DNA from 4 places in the Ruminococcus sp. RTP21484sp1_RTP21281st1_A8_RTP21281_210402 genome. Region 4 is predicted to be linked to each of the others. Evidence: riboswitches for the same ligand, from Rfam matches in the RefSeq annotation. Region 4 holds a riboswitch; each other region holds the start of a gene.
What was found. Region 4 has a riboswitch for cobalamin ahead of AB5170_RS21385 (sirohydrochlorin cobaltochelatase). Riboswitches for the same ligand answer to the same signal wherever they lie in the genome.

Region 1: it holds a riboswitch for cobalamin, as region 4 does, so the genes downstream of both, AB5170_RS11755 (ABC transporter substrate-binding protein) here and AB5170_RS21385 (sirohydrochlorin cobaltochelatase) in region 4, are expected to answer to the same signal.
Region 2: it holds a riboswitch for cobalamin, as region 4 does, so the genes downstream of both, AB5170_RS06515 (cysteine-rich small domain-containing protein) here and AB5170_RS21385 (sirohydrochlorin cobaltochelatase) in region 4, are expected to answer to the same signal.
Region 3: it holds a riboswitch for cobalamin, as region 4 does, so the genes downstream of both, AB5170_RS14290 (hypothetical protein) here and AB5170_RS21385 (sirohydrochlorin cobaltochelatase) in region 4, are expected to answer to the same signal.

What each region holds. Positions count from the first base shown of each region.
Region 1 covers NZ_JBCPGE010000022.1:10,104-12,302, reverse strand. Annotated here, with positions in the region: gene AB5170_RS11760 (sirohydrochlorin cobaltochelatase) at 1-470, shown strand, start outside; cobalamin riboswitch at 541-729, shown strand; gene AB5170_RS11755 (ABC transporter substrate-binding protein) at 831-1,922, shown strand; gene AB5170_RS11750 (iron ABC transporter permease) at 1,958-2,199, shown strand, end outside.
Region 2 covers NZ_JBCPGE010000010.1:9,257-11,455, forward strand. Annotated here, with positions in the region: gene AB5170_RS06510 (phosphatase) at 115-828, shown strand; gene AB5170_RS06515 (cysteine-rich small domain-containing protein) at 952-1,260, opposite strand; cobalamin riboswitch at 1,721-1,909, opposite strand; gene AB5170_RS06520 (GDSL-type esterase/lipase family protein) at 2,001-2,199, opposite strand, start outside.
Region 3 covers NZ_JBCPGE010000030.1:3,072-5,270, reverse strand. Annotated here, with positions in the region: gene AB5170_RS14295 (VanW family protein) at 1-363, shown strand, start outside; cobalamin riboswitch at 467-640, shown strand; gene AB5170_RS14290 (hypothetical protein) at 838-2,199, shown strand, end outside.
Region 4 covers NZ_JBCPGE010000073.1:2,991-5,189, forward strand. Annotated here, with positions in the region: gene AB5170_RS21370 (metal-sensing transcriptional repressor) at 1-332, opposite strand, end outside; partial or broken gene AB5170_RS21375 (DUF6783 domain-containing protein) at 494-604, opposite strand; partial or broken gene AB5170_RS21380 (DUF6783 domain-containing protein) at 581-682, shown strand; cobalamin riboswitch at 754-930, shown strand; gene AB5170_RS21385 (sirohydrochlorin cobaltochelatase) at 1,135-2,199, shown strand, end outside.

The DNA of each region.
Region 1 (2,199 bases), on a different contig from region 4:
ACTTCCAGTCTGTGAAATTCGGCAATCCGCTGCTTACCACAGAAGAAGACAATGCATATGTGGTAAAAACAATTACAGATGTATTTCCTGTAATTCAGGATAAGAAGACTGCACTTGTGCTTATGGGTCATGGAACAGAGCATTATGCAAATACGGTTTATGCCGCTCTTGATTACAGATTCAAAGATATGGGATATGAAAATGTGATCGTGGCAACCGTAGAGGGTTATCCGGAAATTGACCAGGCTTTGAACCAGCTGGAGAAAAGCGATGCCAAGAAAGTTGTGATCGCACCATTTATGATCGTGGCAGGTGACCATGCCAAGAATGATATGGCAGGGGAGGAAGCGGATTCCTGGAAAAATGTGATCGGAGCGAAAGGCTATAAAGTAGAAACTGTTTTGAAGGGTCTTGGCGAATACGAAAGCATTCGGAGGCTGTTTGTAGAGCATATAAAAACTGCCAGATAATTGACCAAAAAATTTGCAAATTGGTAATAATATTGTTGTTTTTAAAGAAGAGATATGCTAGACTGTTGAAGTAATTGAATACCAGTTAAGTGAACGGCGATTTCGCTGTGAGAGGGAATCAGGTGCAACGCCTGAACGGTTGCGGCCACTGTATACAGGAAGGCTGGCTTATGAAAACCATTGCGTATATGCGTGAGAAGGGAAGCCATGCTGTTACTACCTGCGAGTCAGGAAACCTGCTTGACGAAGGTAAGAAGAGGAGCTTCCGTAAAAAGTGCCTTTTAAGTCACGGGTAGCAGTGACGCTTTTTGAAGCCCCATCTTTTCGGTTACGAAAACAAACGAAAAGAGAGGAAAAGAAATGAAAAACAAAGTTTTAACTACAAGAATCATGGCTATGATGATGGTTGCTGCTATGACCATGTCCGCAGCGCCTGCAGTATATGCAGCAGAGCGTGCAGACTCTGAGACCATCAAAGAGGATAACCAGCCGACTGAAGAGACTGCAGATGCTTCCGAGGAAGAGGATGCTTCTGAGGGTGAGACCAGAACCGAGTATCCTTTAACCATCACTACCTATGATTACGATGGAAACGAGATCGAAACCATCTATGAAAAAGCACCGGAAAAGGTTATCGCAGTATATCAGGGCAGCATTGAGACAATGCTGGCACTTGGACTTGAGGACCGCCTTGTTGCAACTGCAGGTCTTGACAACGAAGTTCCGGATGATCTGAAAGAAGCATTTTCTAAAACAAATTATCTTGATGAATTTACCCCATCCCTTGAAACTGTCACTATGCTGGAGCCAGATATGATCCTTTCCTGGAGTTCCCTGTTTTCTGATAAGAACCTTGGAAATGTAACCAACTGGATCGATAAAGGCTGCAACACTTATTATAACTCTAATACCCGTCCAGGCGGTGAGAGAACACTGGAAAATGAATATACAGATATTCTGAACCTTGGTAAGATTTTTGACGTACAGGATAAGGCAGAAGCAATTGTTGACGATATCAAAGCTGTAATTGACAACACACTTGAGGCAACAAAAGATGTAGAAGAGAAACCTACAGTAATGGTTCTTGAGCCACTTGGTGAGGACATTACAAACTATGGCGCAAGCAGTCTCGGAGGAGATATGGTAACCAAGTTAGGTGCAACTCTTGCAAATCCAGATGCTTCTACCGTTGGAAAAGAGGACATTATTGCAGCAAACCCGGATGTGATCTTTGTGGTATACATGCCATATGCAGGTGACGATCCACAGAGTGTTCTGGAAAGCCAGATGGCCGTGATCCAGGATGATGAAGCCCTCCAGAGCCTTGACGCAGTAAAGAATGGCCGTGTATATCCAATTATGCTCAGCGAAATGTACGCAAGTGCAACCCGTACCCAGGACGGAGTGGAAACATTTGCTAAGGGATTATATCCAGATGTTGCAATTGATTAATTGGATTGTGGAATGGATATATTGAGGAAAAAACAGTGAAAAAAGAGAAAATTTTTCGTTCATCTATCTATGCAACAGCTCTTGTGGGACTTGCCGCATTTCTGTTTTTTTCCATTCTGGCAGCTGTTACATTTGGAAATGCAGATCTGTCATTGAAAGATGTATACAGCGTGATTCTGTACAAAATATTCCACATAAAAAGTATGGCCTCCTACTCTGAGGGGGCCATTCATGATGTTGTATGGCTGATCCGGCTTCCAAGGGTTCTTCTAGCACT
Region 2 (2,199 bases), on a different contig from region 4:
ATGCTTTTTACCCTCTGGCATACTAAAGTTAACTGTAAATGGCTTTTCAAAACACTTTTATAGTGAAATTACCAGCTGCATATATTCACGTAATCTTGACTAGGAGATGATTTTATGTATCTTTCTGATATACACACACATTCCATTGCCAGCGGACACGGCACAACCTGCACCATCAGCGACATGGCAAAGGCTGCTTCTCAAAAAGGGCTGAAGCTTCTTGGAATCACAGACCACGGACCAGCCACTCTGGCTGCCGGAACTTCTTCTTATTTCCGAAGCCTGATCTATTCGCCCAGGAAGCGGTTCGATGTGGAATTATTATATGGAATTGAACTGAACATTCTGGATACCGATGGAAAAACAGATCTGCCACAGGAGCTTCTTGATAAGCTGGACTACGCAATCGCCAGCATGCATTATCAGAATTTCCGGCCAAAGACCAGGGAAGAAAATACTGCTGCTTTTCTGAACGTAATGAAGAATCCGGTTATAAAGATCCTGGGACACATTGATAATCCCCAGTATGACATAGATTACGACGCAGTTGTAAAGGCTGCCGGTGAAAACGGTGTTCTCCTTGAGATCAACGAAGCTTCCCTGGCGCCTTACGGATATCGGGGCGACACCCATGCCAACTGCGCGCAGATCCTGTCCTGCTGCCGGAAGTATCTGGTTCCAATCGTTCTTTCCAGTGACAGTCATGGAACAGAGCATATTGGAGACTTCACTTATGCCGCTGATTTCGTTCATAATGCTATGTTTCCAGAGGGTCTGATTCTTAACAACCAGATTCCGAAATTAAAGATGCTGTTAAGCATACGATAAAAAGGATCCAGCTTGCAGAATTCCAATGGAATTTTGCATTACGCAAAAACTCTCCGAGAAATATAAATACGTAAGCTTAACTTCGTATATATTCCGGAGAGTTTTTTATACTTATTTCTTTGATTACTCATTTTCATTTTTATGATCTGCTTCTCTTACTTTCTGCATCATCGCAGCAAGTTCCTGATATTTTCCTGTCACATAACCGTAGTTTTTCTTCTTATGAGGGAGCTGACAATTCGTACAATCTTTAAATCCCTTCTCATTATATTTGAAATTTCCGCCGCATTTGTCTCCAAGGGCATAAAGCGGGCAATAGCAGAACAGACAGTTAAAGTCCTCTGGATCAGCTCCTTTATGGCATGGAAAATACTCACATTTCTTATGACTGAAATAAGCGTATTCTTTATCTTCCCAATATTTTTTCTCCATATTTCTCTCCTTATCTCATACAGCTCAAAACAAAATATTCTTTATATTCTATTTCGTAATGCCCCAAAATCAAATGCAAAAAAAGAATCCCGCTTACAGGAATAGAATACGGCCAGAGCGTGTTTAAAAAAGGCTTTCTGTAAGATGTGCGTCACACCCTGCAGGAGATTACGGGAATAATTCTACAAACAGGCTCAGGAAAAGTGTAAAAAAAATACCGCATATGCGGCTTCTGAATCATCATTATTTAAGAGGGAGCGATGCTACTCCGGGGTAGAATATGATCCGTTCATATATACGCGGAGGGAACGGTTTCATCCGAAGTAGTATCGCCTGCCATTTAATCTGTATAATTCTTCTGAACAGGCGATCATTCCATAAAAAATGTCCACTCACAAAAGCGGACAACATCTCAGGGCTGCGGATTCCCCAAAACTGGTTGTTACACTTTCATCGGAAGTTTAACCTCGCCATACCAAGCAGGTTTCCTGGCTCCAGAATCATCACTTCCTCTCTCCTTCTCATGCGTAAGCACAATGGACTATGAGATTCGCTCCTCTGTTACAGTGACCGGATCGCTCAGGTTTCTCACCTGATTCCCTCTTTCTGCCAGCTTATAGCTGTCAGCACTTAATATGTTCACTATGGAATTATACTGACATCATATTACCACCGGTCACTGTCTTTGTCAACCCTTTGAAAGGATTTTTTGTTATTTTTTTATCAACCTGATGGTGCTGTCACGGCGTGAACAGCAGCGTCAGCTTCTCCAGAATCTTCTCCACCAGGATTTTCGCTGTTTTTTCATGAGATCTGTGCCCAGGGTGCTGCCTTGATCCAAATTCTCCTTCCTGTGTATCCGGAAGCCTCACAAATTCCACGCGCTCATCCCCTGTTTTTCTTTTATAATTCCCCACCGCTTTCTCAAGCGTAGGCAAA
Region 3 (2,199 bases), on a different contig from region 4:
CAGATTTCCACTACGTTGTTTATGGCATGCCTGCAGTCTGATCTGACCATTGTTGAGCGTCATAATCACGCTGCCCGAATTGATTATGTTGAGGATGGTCTGGACGCAGCAGTGGTGTGGGGAGGTCAGGATTTCCGTTTTCAGAATAATACTGCTTATCCAATTAAAATTGAAGCCTCTTACGATGAAAAAGAGGAAGCCGTAACGGTATCCATTTACGGAACCAAAACTGACAATAATACGGTAGAGATTACTACAGAGCATTCCGATCCAAACACCTGTAAAACCTACCGCAGTGTCTACGATGAGAATGGAACACTGCTCCGCACAGATGAAGTCGGGTACAGTAAATACAAGCAATAACCCTATAAATCTATTGATTTCGACATAACGGTCTGCTATAATGAGGTGAATTGAATAAATCCGTTTTCAGTGCCAGACATATCTGTCTGCTACAGCGTGCAGATTGTGGGAATATTTTTTCAACACGCTCTAAGAGGGAATCAGGTGAAAGTCCTGAACGATCCGGTCACTGTAAACAGGGAGTAGAATCCAGTGAAACCATTGGTATATTGCTGAGAAGGATGGATTCTGTGTTGATCTGTAAGTCAGGAAACCTGCTGAATTCGTTTAATGAAAGCTTCCGAAGAAAGTACTTCATTCTTATTAATATATTTGATAATACAATATATTGAATTTTTAGTGCCTGTTTTCTCAGAGGAAGCAGGCATTTTTTTGAAATAATCCTGTCAGGATTGCCCATTGTACAAACAGGCTCCAGAAGCAATTGGGATTTATTCAGATTATAAAATAATAGGAAGAATCGAGGAAAAAGAAATGAAAAGAAATTCAAAACGCTTTCTTGCACTGTTCCTTTCCGTCGCGATGACGGTCACTCCTGCTGTACTTACACAGGCAGAAAATGAGGATGCAAACGTACAGGTTTCTGTTACACCAACTCCAGAAACAGAGGCGGAGAAGACTGCTGTTGCTGCTGAGACTCCTGTGCAGGAGAACGCAACAGCTGAGGAAGAAAACACTGACACTACAGTAACTCCGGCAGCAGTGGATGCCTCTGCTGTGAAAGAGACACCTGCTGCTACAGAAACACCTGCCTCTGAGACCACTCCTGAGGTTACTGCATCACCTGCTGAAGAAAGCAAAAATGAAGAAGCAGAAACTCCACAGCCTACAGCTGCACCAGAGCCAACTGCTACTCCAGAGCCAACTGCAACCCCGGAGCCAACTGCCACTCCACAACCAACTGCAGCTCCAACCCAGGCACCATCTCAGAATGAAATTACAGACGCCGGAATCAAGCTTGAAAAAGAAAACGGTAATGAATTTGCAATGTTCGTAATCACCGGTTCCACAATAAAGGTTTCTGCGGACAAATATATAGTCACACTTTCTACTGCAAAACAGAATTATGACATGATCTATCTTGGCAGTTTCAATGACTCCGATAAAGAAGCAAATGCCATCAAAGGAGTTGAAAACAGTGCAGGAGGCTATACCTACACTTTTGAAGTTACTGCAAGCAAGGAAGCTCAGACAATAGCAGTCGTTCCTCATTCCAAGAAGAGCCAGAACTGGTACAAGGGTATATTGACGATTACCGTACCGGCAGTTCCAGGATATGGAGAGGCTGTTCCAACACCGGAACCAACTGTTTCTCCGGCGCCTACCGGAGCACCAGTTGAGACTCCGGCACCAACTGAAACTCCAGTGCCAAGCACAACTCCGGAAGCAACCACCACCCCAGAGCCAACAGCAACCCCTGCTCCAGGCAGCTGTGCAAGCGGAATTTATAATATTACAGTAAACTCCAGTTCATCTATGTTCCGTGTAATTGACTGTGTCCTTACTTCCAAAAACGGAAAAATGACAGCTGTTCTTACTTTAAGCGGAACTGGTTACGACTATCTATGTCTGGGAACAAAAGAAGAAGCTGCCGCAGCAGATTCCTCCACCTGGGTTCCATATGTGGCAGACGCAAATGGCAAATATACATATGAGATTCCTGTTGAAGCCCTGGACAATGGAATTGCAGTTGCTGCTTTTTCCCACAAAAACCAGATCTGGTATGACAGGATCCTGACTTTCCAGTCCAGCACTTTGAATAAGATAGGTGACGTACAGGATGATCCGCAGCCAGACACTGCTCCTGACACAACAATCACAGCAACTCCTGCACCC
Region 4 (2,199 bases):
TTACCATCACGGATATCTCTTGCCACACAGGTTCGGATATGATTGGCGAGAAGTTCCTTATTAAATGCATTCACAGCAGCATTTACAGCTGCTGACTGAATAAGAATATCGTTGCAGTAAGCGTCATTCTCCAGCATTCCTATAATCCCCCTTATCTGGCCTTCAATACGTTTCAGACGGTTTACCAGCTTCCTGCGCTCTGCTTCGGAACGATCGGTGTGCTTGGTACAACAGCAGGAACAGACCTTCTTGGTAGGTTCCTGGCTGGAAAGAGTTGCAGGATCGGCTGCGGTGTGGCTGCAGCAGGATTCGGATTTATAATCAGCTGTCATAGGCGGACTCCTTTCCTTATATACCCCTTAGGGGTATGTATTTGATGAAACCAATATATACCCTGGCGGGGTATTTGTCAATAAGTAATTCACAGAAAACCTGAGAATTGCGGCGCGAAACCATGCGAAAGCATGATTCCTGTGTATCGCGAAGCGTGTTGCTATGAACGGAGTGAATAGTAATCTGTTTGAAAAATTATTCCCGCAATCTGCACGCCCCACTTTGCGGTATATTTTGCCCGAATTCAGTTGCCGTAGCCCGCTACGGCGCCCTCATCAGGACAAAATCTCCCACAAATTGTGACGCACATCTTGCAGAAAGCCTTTTTCAAACATACTCTAGTTCATAAAAAATACATAAAAAGTTCATAAAAAATATATAATAATATGGTACATATTAAATATCCGAGTCGAATATGTATAATGGTTATAGCGCGAAGGTTGCATCATGAACATGATGCGCAAAAGAGAATCCGGTGAGAGTCCGGAACGATGCCGTCACTGTGTAAGGGAACTGCTTCAGAGCCCACTGGGAAACCGGGAAGGGGGAGCAGTGTTGACCGAAGTCAGGAGAACTGCCTTGGCGTGGAATCTTAGGTCTGCGGTACACAGAACCTGTATTCTCATAACGATACATGAATATTTCCTGAATGTTTTTTGGAAGAAAAGTGTGTATATGAGAATGTGTGCAGTCGCAGAAAATGCGGCTGTTTTTATGCAATGGGAGATTGGTGATAGATTTCCCATGGGATTCTTTATACGTGATTCTATCCGGAAATACAAAAAAAAAGAGGAAAAAGAAATGAAAAGAAAATCTTTATTAGCAATCCTTCTTGCAGCTTCTATGGCAGCAAGCATGACAGCAGCAACAGCAACTGTTGCATTTGCAGAGACAGAGGAAGCAGCAGAGGAGACAACAGACGATGCTGAGACAGCTGATGATGCTGAGGCAGCTGACGATGCTGAAGCAGCTGATGATGCTGAGACAACAGACGATGCAGAAGCAGCTGATGACACTGCAGATGCAGATAAGGAAGCGGCTGATAAAGTAGCAGCACTTATCGATGCTATTTATGTTCAGGAGAGAACAGATGATACAGATGAGCAGTGCAAGGAAGCTAAAGAAGCATGGGATGCCCTTACAGATGCTCAGAAAGAGCTTGTAGAGGGAGAAGAGGCAAGTCCAGAGTATTTCGGACGTGACACAGGTGATGCTTCCAAGGATGATCCGCGTAATCAGGACGAGATCGGTGAGAATGAGCTTCTTGTAGTAAGCTTTGGTACTTCCTTTAACGACAGCCGTGCAGAGGATATCAAAGGAATCGAGGATGCTCTTGCAGAAGCATTCCCGGATTGGTCTGTAAGAAGAGCATTTACCGCTCAGATCATTATCAACCATGTACAGGCAAGAGATGATGAGAAGATTGATAACATGCAGCAGGCACTTGACCGTGCAGTAGCAAACGGTGTTAAGAATCTTGTAGTTCAGCCTACACATCTTATGCATGGTGCTGAGTACGATGAGATGGTAGAAGCTATTGATGCTTACAAAGATAAATTTGAATCTGTAGCAATCGCTGAACCAATGCTTGGTGAGGTTGGCGATGACGCTACCGTTATCAACGATGACAAAGCTGCTGTTGCTCAGGCAATCACAGATGAAGCTGTAAAAGAAGCTGGATATGACAGCATGGAAGCAGCTGCAGAAGATGGAACCGCATTTGTATTCATGGGACATGGTACTTCCCATACAGCAAACGTTACATATGACCAGATGCAGACACAGATGGATAACCTTGGATTCACAAACGCATTCATCGGTACTGTAGAAGGTGAGCCAGAGGATACAGCTTGTGATGAAGTTATC